3 regions of the Paenarthrobacter sp. AT5 genome follow, and region 2 is predicted to be linked to each of the others. Evidence: riboswitches for the same ligand, from Rfam matches in the RefSeq annotation. Region 2 holds a riboswitch; each other region holds the start of a gene.
The links. Region 2 has a riboswitch for glycine ahead of gcvP (aminomethyl-transferring glycine dehydrogenase). Riboswitches for the same ligand answer to the same signal wherever they lie in the genome.

Region 1 (4,178 bases), 1.2 Mb from region 2:
CACAGGACGGGCCCCTGCCCGGGGTAGGGGAGTTCGATCACGTCGAAGCGTTGGAGCAGGTCAATCGCTGCGAGGCTGAGTGGAAGCAGCCACGGCCACCTGCGCTGTGCCCTGTCCAGGGCGGGGATGGCCAGCAGCGCCGCCAGGCCCACCAGGATATGCACCAGGATCTCAATGAACCAGAAGCGCGACATGTCGGTCCAGCCTTGGGGCCCCACCAACGTGTTGAGCAGGAAAATGTTGTGCCAACCGTAGTCGTCCGTGGTGGCGAAGGCCACGCCGATCACCGCCATGCTGGGCAGGGCGATCCGTGCCACCGCCTTCAGTTGCCGTTTGAGCCGTTCCCGGCGTGGGCCCGACAGTTGGAACCGGGCAAAGTTGTATCCAGCCACCGCTATCAGGACGTGGGCCGTCCCTTCCCAGTCGAAGAGGCCCACATGGGTGGAAACGATGAAGATGATGGCCACTGCCCGCAGGACGATCCCGGTCTCCATGCGGGCAATCAACCTGCGACGCTGCGGCGCCGTCCCCGGCTGTGGGTTGGGTCCCGCCTTGTTGGGCCCTGCTGGCTTCGCTTCCGGTTCTTTGGGAGTCAGTTCGCACACCGGCATCAGGTGCCACCCGTCGGGAAGGTAGCCCAAGGCACTTTCCAGCCGGACCGACGCGGCTACGTAGGAGAGCGAATCGCCGCCCAATGAGACGAACGTGTCCGTTTCCTTGACGTCGGTCCGCTCAAGAACATCGGCAAAAATGGTCTTGGGGTCATCGCAGGCTTTTGCGGATGGAAGCTCCGGGTTCCTTTGCGGCTCCTGCGATGCCAAGGCGAGGACGGCAGGGTAATCCGTTTTTCCGTTGACCAGCCGTGGAATCGAGTCGACTGAGCAGAGGGTCAACGCCGCCCGGGGTATGCCAAGGTCCTGCGCCACGGTCTTCGCGAGAATGGAGAGTTCATGCTTGCCTTCGACGGCGGCCACGAGGCCACTGTCGGACCCGGCAACTGCTGCCGTGACGCCGTAGTCGGCCAGGATCTTTTCGACCCGTCCCAGGTCAACGCGCAGCCCCACGATCTTCACGAAGCGACTCCGCCGCCCGACGATCTGGTACAAGCCTCCCGGCCCCCTGCGTGCGAGGTCGCCCGTGCGGAGCTCGGTGATGTCCCGTCCCCGGGCGAGGTCCGATGGCTGCTCGGCGTAACCCAGCATGACGTTCGGCCCGGAGTAGACGAGCTCGCTCTCATCCAGGCCGGGCACGGGCTCCAGCCGGAAGGATCCTCCGGGAATGGGGACCCCTATGGCGTGGGGGTTCTCGGCCGCCTCATCCGGGGGGAGGTACGCCATCCGTGCTGTCGCTTCGGTCTGGCCGTACATCACAAAGAGGTCCCAGCCGCGCTCCTGGCCGAGCTGCGCATAACGGCGCACGCGGGCAGGGTCCAGGCGTCCGCCCGCCTGGGTGATGTACCGAAGGCTGGGTAGCTCCATGGTTTCGAAGCCCACGCGTTCGAGCAGGTCAAAGGTGTAGGGAACCGCGGCGAAAGACGTGACAGACCGCGACCGCATCAGCTCCCAGAAGCACGGATCAACCACGGACAGATCCGTGAGGGCAATTGAGGCACCCACCAGGAGGTGGCTGTTCACGACGCTCATGCCGTAGCAGTAGGACAGGGGAAGCGTGGTGGCCGCCGTGTCCGCCGGACGGAGATGCAGGTACTGCGCAATGGCCTGCGCATTCGCCTGCACCGATGCTGCGGAGATGCGGACCAGTTTGGGTGATCCGGTTGAGCCCGACGTGCTCAGCAGCAGGGCGAGTTCGGGATGGAGATCGTGCTTGCTCCCGGAGCGGCGTTCTTCAAGGGTTATTCCACCGTCGACGGAGCGCGCAATGAGATCCGGCTCGTAAGCCGCCAGCAGCGACTCAACGGCAGGGCCTCCGCCGGAGGGAAGGATGAGCAGCGGATGGCCCGACGAGAGGGCTGCCAGGTACACCGTCAACGACGACAAAGTGTTGTCGGCCTCGAGGGCGACAAGGCGGCGGGCGCTGCCAAACGACGCCGCCATCTCCTGGACTCGGCAGGCCAGTTGGGCGTAGCTCACTGTGTCTGTTCCGAGGTGTACTGCGGGCCGGTCTCCAAACGATGCCAAATGGGCGGCAAAGGAGACTCCGGCCAAATCCGGCTGAATACTCACCAAGGCAAGATAGAAGGTATGCCTAACCTAACTCAAATGGATTTGCGCGCGGTTCCGAAATGTGAAGCCTTGGAGCAACCCGGAAAAGGGGAGGGGAAGTGATAGAGCAACGGACCTTCGGACGCTCTATCACTTCCCGCCGCCCTGCGGGGGACGCTCTAGCACTTCCCAACCGCCCTGACCTGCGCGTCTTGCCTTTCTTCACGATCACCCGCTATGGTGTGAAGCGTGTCACCGAGGTGGCGCACACGCTTTTGATCTGCGGCGGGAGAGTCCTGCCGGGTACATCCAGTCAGGCGCCGTAGGAGCAAATCCTCCCCAGGAATCTCTCAGGCCCATGTACCGCCGCGGCGAGGCAACTCTGGAAAGCAGTCCGGGCAACCGGGCTCACCGACGGTGCAAGTGGACAACCAAGTCCGCGGAATCTCTCAGGTCCAATACAGAGCGGGGAGGAACCCATATTCACCATGGCGCTCAGCGGGCGCCTGAATCCTGGAGTTCCTCTTGACTGTTCAATCCTCCCCAACCGCGTTCGCGGACCGGCATATCGGCGCCCGCCGCCAGGCTGATATCGACACCATGCTCAAGGCCATCGGCTACGACTCCGTTGATGGCCTGGTTGACGTTGCGGTCCCCGATTCCATCCGCCAGTCCTCGCCGCTGACCCTGCAAAAGGCCCTCAGCGAGACCCAGGTCCTGGCCGAACTCCGCAAGCTCGCGGCCAAAAACAAGACTGCCGTCCAGATGATCGGCCAGGGCTACTACGACACCATCACGCCCCCGGTGATCCGCCGCAACATCCTTGAGTCCCCGGCCTGGTACACCGCCTACACTCCGTACCAGCCCGAAATTTCCCAGGGCCGCCTCGAAGCACTCCTGAACTTCCAGACCATGGTCCAGGACCTCACTGGCCTTCCGATCGCCAACGCTTCCCTCCTTGACGAAGCCACCGCCGTGGCCGAGGCCGTGCTGCTCATGCGCCGCGCCAACAAGGACAAGACCGCGAAGGACGGCAAGACCGTCCTGGACGCCGATCTCTTCCCGCAGACCATTGCGATCGTGAAGGGCCGCGCAGAAGCGCTCGGCTTCGAGGTGGAGGTTGCGGACCTCTCCGCAGGACTGCCCGACGGCGACATCAACGGCGTCGTCCTCCAGCAGCCCGGCGTCTCGGGCCGGGTTTTCAACCACGCCCCAGTGATCGCTTCCGCGAAAGAGCGCGGTGCACTGGTCACCGTTGCCGCCGACCTGCTGGCGCTTACCCTCATCACGCCCCCGGGCGAGCAGGGTGCGGACATCGCCGTCGGAACCGCGCAGCGCTTCGGCGTTCCGCTGTTCTTCGGTGGCCCGCACGCCGCTTACATGGCCGTCCGCCAGGGCATGGAGCGCACCCTCCCGGGCCGCATCGTTGGTGTGTCCAAGGACAACGCCGGCGTTCCCGCCTACCGCCTCGCCCTGCAGACCCGCGAGCAGCACATCCGCCGCGAAAAGGCCACGTCCAACATCTGCACGGCACAGGCCCTGCTCGCGATCGTTGCCTCGATGTACGCGGTGTACCACGGTCCGGACGGACTCAAGGCGATCGCCGAGACTGTGCACGGCCACGCTCGCGTTCTGGCCACGGCACTGCAGAAGGCCGGCCGCGAACTCGTCTCTGATTCGTTCTTCGACACCCTCACCGTCCGCGTCCCGGGCAAGGCAAGCAAGGTGATCGGTGCCGCCGAAGCACGTGGCATCAACCTCCGCCGCATCGACGAGGACACCGTGGGTGTTTCCGTTGATGAAACCACGACGCCGGAGGTCCTCTCCGCGGTTGCCGTCGCCTTCGGCGCTGGTCCGGTCGGGGACGCGGCAGGGTTCGAACTGGCCTCGGACGTGCTCCGCACCTCCGACTTCCTGCAGCACCCCGTGTTCAGCACGCACTGTTCCGAGACGCAGCTGTTGCGCTATATCCGCAAGCTGTCCGACCGGGACCTGGCGCTGGACCGCACCATGATC
Region 2 (4,178 bases):
TACCCCACTGCGTTGAGGACCAGGCCGCCCGCCACCACGAAGCCGGGGCGGATCCGCTTCACCAGCGGCACCACTACCAGCCCTGCCACGATGGTGGCCAAGAGGGCCGGGATCATGGCAATACCGGCCTCCATGGGCGACTGGCCTTCGATGAGTTGCAGGTGCTGGGCGAAGAAGTAGATGAACCCGGTCATGGAGAACAGGGACAGCACGTTGGCGACGATGGCCGTGCTGAACACTTTGTTGCTGAAGAGGCGCACGTCCAGCATGGGGCTGGCCAACTGCTGCTGCCGCCGCACGAAGAGCACGCCCAGTACCGCGCCGAAGAGCATGAAGAAAGCCGCGGTTGGCCCGAAGCCGTGCACGGCGAATTCCTTGATGCCGTAGACGAACGGAGCCATGGTGAGGACGGACAGGACGATGCTTGGTACGTCCACCCGGCCAGGGTTGGCGTCCTTCGACTCCGGAATGAGGATCCTGCCGAACGCAAGCAGGGGCAGGAGCAGGAACGCTGCCACCAGGAAGACAGCTCCCCACCAGAAGTGCTCCACCAGCCAGCCCCCAAAGATGGGACCGAGGGCTGCGCCGCCCGAGAACCCGGCTGCCCAGACGGCGATGGCGAGGCGGCGCCGGTTCGGATCGGTGAAGATGTTCCTGATCAGGGACAGTGTTGAGGGCATCAGCATGGCGCCGAAGACTCCAAGGGCTGCGCGGCCGGCTATCAGCCATTCAGCCGAGGGCGCGAACGCCGTAGCAGCCGACACCGCAGCGAAGCCTGTGCTGCCGGCCAGAAGCAGCCGCCGTCGTCCTATCCTGTCGCCGAGGTTGCCCATGGATACCAGCAATGCAGCCAGGACCAGCGGGTACGCGTCAACGATCCACAGAAGCTGGATGCCCCCGACTTCCAATGAGCGGGCGATCTCCGGTAGAGCGAAGGTGAGGGCGGTGTTGTCCACGGCCACCAGGAGAACCGGAAACATGAGCAGGGCAAGGGCCGTCCAGTCGCGCCATGCTGCCGTCCTGCCGTGGAGGCGACAGGTGGAAGTGCGGGGAGCTTTGGTTGCGGACGACGAAAACATGAATATTACTGTACCGTCCAGACGGTATAGTTTCAAAAGAGCTCAACACGCCTGTTTAGGGAATGATGGACACATGCCGCGAAAACCAGTTGCCAAGGATGCCGTCCTGGATGCCTTCGAGGCGCTCCTGATCGAGGTGGGGGAGCGGGCAGCAACGCTCGACGCCGTCGCGAAGCGCGCCGGAGTCTCCAAGGGAGGGCTCCTCTATCACTTCCCCAACAAGGAGGCCCTCATCAGCGCTTTGCTGGAACGCCTCGACCGATTGGCGGAGGAAGACACCGAACAAATGATCGCGGCCCCGGACGGCGCAGCTGCGTACTTCATCCGGTCTTCAGTGTGGGCCGGTACGCCCATGGACCGGGCTTTTGTGGCGACCACCCGCTTGGCAGAGGTAGCCCACGAGGAGACGCGGAGGAGGTTTGCCGCCATCCAACAACGCTGGCTCGACGTGCTCGCCGAGGACGTTGGGCCGGAAGTCGCCAAAGCCGTCAGCTACATGGGTGACGGACTCTATTTCAACGCCATGTTCGAAGGCGGGCAGGCGGGCGGCAGCGCCGGGCGGGAGGCCGACGTCGGGATCCTTCTCGAGGTTCTGGAGCGACTGCGCAAGTAGCGCTCCGCCTATTTGCCGCGACGCCGGGCACGTAGGACAATTAACAATTGTGGTGCGCCTTGCAGCGGGCCGCGAACAACTGCATAAGCCTATGATCTGCGGCGGGAGAGTCCTGCAAAGCACGTGACGCAGGCGCCGTAGGAGCAAATCCTCCCCAGGAATCTCTCAGGCCCACGCACCGCCGCGGCTAGGCAACTCTGGAAAGCAGCAGGCAATCCGCCGTCAGCGGTGACGATTGTTGTGTTCACCGACGGTGCAAGCGGCGTTGCGCAGGCAACCCGCGGAAACTCTCAGGTCCAATACAGAGCGGGGAGGAACCCGAGCCACTGCGGCGTACCCAAGCGCCGCCCAACTAATGGAGTTCCTTCGTGACGGTTAGTTCAGCCTCCACCGCCTTCGTCGATCGGCACATCGGTGCCCGCCGCCAGGCCGACATCGGCACCATGCTCAAGTCAGTCGGTTACGACTCCGTGGATTCCCTCGTGGACACCGCGGTTCCCAACGACATCCGCCAGGACGTTGCCCTGACGCTGCAGAACGCGCTGAGCGAGGTGGAGGTCCTTGCTGAACTCCGCAAGCTTGCTTCCAAGAACAAGACTGCTGTCCAGATGATCGGCCAGGGCTACTACGACACCATCACGCCGCCGGTTATCCGCCGCAACATTCTCGAGTCGCCGGCCTGGTACACCGCCTACACGCCCTACCAGCCGGAAATTTCCCAGGGCCGCCTCGAAGCGCTGCTGAACTTCCAGACCATGGTGCAGGACCTCGTTGGCCTGCCGATCGCCAATGCTTCGCTCCTTGACGAAGCCACCGCAGTCGCTGAAGCCGTGCTGATGATGCGCCGTGCCAACAAGAACAAAGCCGTCCAGGATGGCAAGACCGTCCTCGACGCAGACTGCCTGCCGCAGACCATCGCGATCGTGAAGGGCCGCGCTGAGGCGCTCGGCTTCGAGGTGGAGGTTGCGGACCTCTCCGCGGGACTGCCCGACGGCGACATCAACGGCGTCGTCCTCCAGCAGCCCGGCGTCTCCGGCCGTGTCTTCGACCACTCCGCCGTCATCGCCGAGGCGAAAGAGCGGGGCGCGCTGGTGACGGTTGCTGCCGACCTTCTTTCCCTCACGCTCATCACCCCTCCGGGTGAACAGGGTGCGGACATCGCCGTCGGCTCCGCCCAGCGACTGGGTGTTCCGCTGTTCTTCGGCGGCCCGCACGCCGCTTACATGGCAGTTCAGAAGGGGCTGGAGCGTTCCATGCCCGGCCGTCTGGTGGGCGTTTCCAAGGACGACGCCGGTGTCCCCGCCTACCGCTTGGCGCTGCAGACCCGCGAGCAGCACATCCGCCGCGAAAAGGCCACGTCCAACATCTGCACGGCGCAGGCTCTCCTGGCCATCGTCGCCTCGATGTATGCCGTCTACCACGGCCCCGAAGGCCTGAAGGCCATCGCCGAGACCGCCCACCACCACGCGCGCACCCTTGCGGCCTCACTGAAGGCTGCCGGCGTCGAGGTCCTGCACGGGTCCTTCTTCGACACCATCACGGTTCGCGTTCCGGGCCGCGGCGCCGAGCTCGTCGCTGCTGCCGAAGAGCGTGGCATCAACCTGCGTGGAATCGACGGGGACACCGTGGGTATCTCCGTGGATGAGACAACAACAACTGACATCGTCGGCAGTGTCCTTGAAGTTTTCGGTGCCTCCGCGGTTGAGTCCGCAGAGGGCTTTGCGCTGGAGGCTTCCGTTGAGCGCTCCAGTGAGTACCTGCAGCACCCCGTGTTCAACACCCACCGCTCCGAAACGCAGCTCCTGCGCTACATCCGCAAGCTCTCCGATCGCGACCTCGCGCTGGACCGGACCATGATTCCGCTGGGTTCGTGCACCATGAAGCTGAACGCCACGGCGGAGATGGAAGCCATTTCCTGGCCCGAGTTCGCCTCCATCCACCCCTTCGCTCCTGATTCCCAGACCGAGGGCTGGCGTGAACTCATCGCCGACCTCGAAGCCCAGCTGACCGAGATCACGGGCTACGACCAGGTCTCCATCCAGCCGAACGCCGGGTCCCAGGGCGAGCTGGCCGGGCTCCTCGCCATCCGCGGCTACCACCACTCCCGCGGAGACCAGCAGCGGAACGTCTGCCTCATCCCCGCCTCGGCACACGGCACCAACGCAGCGTCCGCCGTGCTCGCCGGCATGAAGGTTGTTGTTGTAGCCACTGCAGCTGACGGAACCATCGACCACGAGGATCTCAAGGCCAAGATCGAGGCCAACCGCGAAGTTCTCTCGGCCATCATGATCACCTACCCCTCTACCCACGGTGTCTACGACGCCGACGTGCGGGAAGTCTGCGACGCTGTCCACGAAGCCGGTGGCCAGGTCTACATCGACGGTGCAAACCTCAATGCACTGGTCGGTTTGGCGCAGCCGGGCAAGTTCGGCGGCGACGTGTCCCACCTGAACCTGCACAAGACCTTCTGCATCCCGCACGGCGGT
Region 3 (4,178 bases), 130 kb from region 2:
ACGCCAAAGAGATCGGCAACCAGCCGGTAGGGGTAGTGACCGCTGATATCACCACGGCGTTCACGCCGGACCCCGAAGGCGGCGCCCCCAAGCGGGACGACCGCGCGAGCGAGTCCACGTTGGGCAACCTCGTGGCGGACTCACTGGTGGACACGCTCAAGGCGCCGGAACTGGGTGCAGCGGAGATCGGCGTCGTTAATCCCGGCGGGCTCCGCAACGAGCTGTACTACGCCCCGGACGGAACCATCACCTATGCCGAGGCGAACGCGGTGCTGCCGTTCGTCAACAATCTCTGGACGACGTCCCTTACTGGCGCACAATTCAAGACGCTCCTGGAACAGCAGTGGCAGACCAACCCCGACGGAACGGTACCGAGCCGCCCGTACCAGCAGTTGGGCTTGTCCAAGAACGTCAACTACACCTACGACGCCGCCCGCCCGACAGGTGAGCGCGTCACCGGGATCTGGGTGGACGGTACGCCGATCGATCCGGCCAAGCAGTACAGGATCGGTACCTTCAGCTTCCTAGCCACCGGCGGTGACAACTTCCGCGTCTTCCAGGAAGGCAGCAACACCAAGGACACCGGGCTGGTGGACCGGGATGCGTGGATCAAGTACCTCCAGGCGCACAACCCGGTATCGCCCGACTTCGCGCGCCGTTCCGTAGCTGTTGCCAACACAACAGCCAGCGACGTCACGGCCGGAGATGCCCTGAGCCTGGCCGTTTCCAAGCTGGACCTGACGTCCATCGGCAGCCCGGCGAACAAGACCCTCAAGGCCTCGTTCGTCGACGCCGCAGGCACCACCGTGGAGTTGGGCGATGTTCCGGTGACCTCCGGTGCCGCGAACGTCAACGTCACGGTTCCCGCCACAGCAGCAGCCGGTACCGCGACGCTGGTGCTCACCGCCGTCGAAACCGGCACCACGGTCAAGGTCCTGGTCACGGTGGCGGAGAGCGTCCCGAATCCGCCGCAATGCACGGCACCGGCCAAACCATCCAAGTGGTACGACATTGCGGGCTGGCTCCGCTACGCCATCGCCTGGTTGGAATATCAGAGGTGCCTGAGGGGCTGACAAACCCGGGTTGGCAGTGAAGGGGCCAGGCCCCGCGTCCGTGTGGTCGCGGGGCCTGGCTTTTTGTGTCCTACTTGCGTGCGGGTTCAGGCTCGGGAAGCCGTTCAGCGTCCTCTTGCAGGCTCGCGCGGAAAGCTTCAAACCGGGCCACGTGGGCCGGCCGGCGGCGCAGGATGGCCCACGCGATGCCCAACGCCACGAACCACACCGGCGTGACAAGCAGCGCCATGAGGGTGTCCGGCTGCGTGGTCAATGCCCACATGATGAACCCGAAGAACGCGAAGACCACCCAAACCATCACAACACCGCCGGGCATCTTGAACGCGGAGCCATCGTGCAGTTGCGGACGACGCTTCCGGAAGGCGAGGTAGCTCGCCAGGATGATCGACCAGACGAACACGAAGCACACGGCCGACACCGTGGTGACCATGTCGAAGGCCTTGCCAACGTCCTGGCCGGCGTACATGAGGACGACGCCGGAGAGCAGCAGCACGCAGGAAAGGAACAGCGCGTTGCGGGGTACTTTGCGTCCGGAGAGCGCACTGAAGACTGCGGGCGCGTCGCCTTCCTGCGCCAAGCCGTAAACCATGCGGGACGTGGAGTAGATCCCGGAGTTCGCGGAGGACATCGCCGAGCTCAACACCACGAGGTTGACGATCGTGGCTGCGGCCCCAAGCCCGGCAAGCGAGAACATGGCGATGAAAGGGCTGTGGCCGGCCGCGAACTGCGTCCACGGAGTAACGGACATCAGGATGATGAGGGCGCCTACGTAGAAGAGCAGCACACGGATGGGAATGGAGTTGATGGCCTTGGGAAGGTTTTTCTCCGGATCCTTCGCTTCGGCAGCGGTGGTTCCCACCAGTTCAATACCCACGAACGCGAAGACTGCGATCTGGAAACCGGCCACGAACCCCATGAATTCGTTGGGGAAGAAGCCTCCATGGGACCAGAGGTTGGTGAAGCTGGCAGGGCCGGCATCGGACTGGAAGCCACTGAAGATCATGAACAGGCCCACGATGATGAGCGCCGCAATGGCCACGATCTTGATGAGGGCGAACCAGAATTCCGTCTCGCCGAAGGCCTTCACGGTTGCCAGGTTCAAGAGCAGGAGGATGCCGATCGTGATGAGTCCGGGAATCCAAAGGGGCAAGCCCGGCCACAGCTCTTCCGAGTAGCCGGCTATCGCAATGACGTCCGCGATGCCCGTGATAACCCAGCAGAACCAATACGTCCATCCAGTGAAGAATCCCGCCCACGGACCCAGAAGGTCTGCGGCGAAGTCGCTGAAGGACTTGTAGTTCAGGTTGCTCAACAGCAACTCGCCCATGGCCCGCATGACGAAGAACAGCATGAAGCCGATGATCATGTAGACGAAAATGACGGAGGGCCCGGCGGCGGAGATGGTTTTCCCGGAGCCCATGAACAGGCCGGTTCCGATGGCACCGCCAATGGCGATCAGTTGGATGTGGCGGTTGCTGAGTTGCCGTTCGAGGTGGGGCTCATGGTTGTTGTCTGTTGGCGGGCGCTGAATCGTCATGAGGAACTCCATTGTTCAGGCGGCACCGGAATGCCACGATGATTCGGGTTCCTCCCCGCTCTGTCATTGACCTGAGAGTTTCCGCGTGCCTGCAGACAGGAACGCTTGCACCTTCGGTGAGCCCGGTGGGAACCGTGCTTCTTTCCAGAGTTGCCTCGCCGCGGCGGTACAGGGTGCCTGAGAGATTCCTGGGGAGGGTTTGCTCCTACGGCGCCTGACGGGATGTACCGGCAGGACTCTCCCGCCGCGGATCACTAGCGCGCATCACCAGCCGGTGACGCAGATCACACACTAGCGAAGGGCGGGCACCCGCTGCAAACGCCCGGCATCCACGGTCGTCATAAAAGGGGTTAAAGCCCCAGGATGCTCCGCGCGATCTCGTCGGCGTCGCGCAGCGTCCGCTGTCCGCTGGTGTAGGCCTGGCCCGTTGCCGGTTTCGCCTCGGCAGCGATGGCGGTCCCCCACTGGGTTGCCGACAGCTGAAGGCCCAGCACGTACAAACCCTCGGTTACCGAGCCGTTCGCGGCCACGGGCCGGTAAGGATGTGGTTCCACATCCAGGCCGGTGGTCTGCACCGGCGTCCCCTCGACGCTCATCATGATCTTGGTTCGCACCAGGCCGTCCTCCATGAGCTGTTCCAGCAACGGGGAGACGTTGATACCCACCCGGTTGGCGGGCGACATCGCTTCAATCAGGGTCCTCGCCTGCACGGGCGCATCCCGCACCCAGGGCGAAAAGGCGCGGAAGACCTTGGCGTTTCGGTCCACGCTGAATTTCGGGTCCGGCCCCACGAAACTCACGACGCCGGCACGCGCCAAGGCGGCCAGCTGCTCCGAACGAAGTGCGGGAGGCCCGCTGGCCAGTCCCTCGACGAAGGATTCGAACCAGCCGCGCAGCTCCGCCACCCACGACTCATCCGTGATTCCACCGTCCGCCACCACGGTCTTAAGGATCGCGCGGCCCGTATGGAGTGCGCCGATCGCCATCTTCACAGGATCGGCTTCGCCGAGCTCCGAACGCAGGGCATCATCATCCAGGTAATCGGTGATGGCCTTGTCCAACTCGCGGCGGGAGGCGAAGGTCCGGCCCGCCAACGGGGCGGCGAGCGCCCGAAGGTTCAGCCGGCGCGAAGCCACCACGTGTTTTTCGACCAGCGCCCCCACTTCGGTTTCCCAGTTGCCCGTTGCGTGCGCATGCGGCTGCAGCGCGTCCTCCAGGTCGGCCAGGAATTGGGCCGAGTCCCGGATCGCGGCCGGTTGGGACCGTGCCAACGTTGCGTAGTACGCCCACAACGCGTCCCGGTGCAGGAGCGGCCACAGATCATGGTCGAAGCCGGGCTGGATCCCCGCAGCCCGGAAGCGGTCGACGGCGGCTTCCGTCAGGTAGCGGAGGGTGATGCTCGTGGCGTAGTAGCCGGACAGCCCGGCTTTGGCCCGGTACGGGGTGCCTCGCCTGGACGCTGCGATGATTTTCGGTTCGCGCCCGGAAGCACGGTACTCCAGGGCGCCGGTACCCGGGGCGACGGCGTCCACGAATTTGCCGCCGCGGCCCTCGGTCAGCTGCCCCAT

Region 1: it holds a riboswitch for glycine, as region 2 does, so the genes downstream of both, gcvP (aminomethyl-transferring glycine dehydrogenase) here and gcvP (aminomethyl-transferring glycine dehydrogenase) in region 2, are expected to answer to the same signal.
Region 3: it holds a riboswitch for glycine, as region 2 does, so the genes downstream of both, cycA (D-serine/D-alanine/glycine transporter) here and gcvP (aminomethyl-transferring glycine dehydrogenase) in region 2, are expected to answer to the same signal.

Annotation. Positions count from the first base shown of each region.
Region 1 covers NZ_CP136441.1:4,457,422-4,461,599, reverse strand. Annotated here, with positions in the region: gene RI444_RS20765 (AMP-binding protein) at 1-2,183, opposite strand, end outside; glycine riboswitch at 2,439-2,538, shown strand; gene gcvP (aminomethyl-transferring glycine dehydrogenase) at 2,688-4,178, shown strand, end outside.
Region 2 covers NZ_CP136441.1:938,751-942,928, forward strand. Annotated here, with positions in the region: gene RI444_RS04470 (MFS transporter) at 1-1,079, opposite strand, end outside; gene RI444_RS04475 (TetR/AcrR family transcriptional regulator) at 1,153-1,692, shown strand; glycine riboswitch at 1,785-1,883, shown strand; gene gcvP (aminomethyl-transferring glycine dehydrogenase) at 2,061-4,178, shown strand, end outside.
Region 3 covers NZ_CP136441.1:805,915-810,092, reverse strand. Annotated here, with positions in the region: gene RI444_RS03835 (ExeM/NucH family extracellular endonuclease) at 1-1,073, shown strand, start outside; gene cycA (D-serine/D-alanine/glycine transporter) at 1,144-2,610, opposite strand; glycine riboswitch at 2,765-2,864, opposite strand; gene RI444_RS03825 (FAD/NAD(P)-binding protein) at 2,961-4,178, opposite strand, start outside.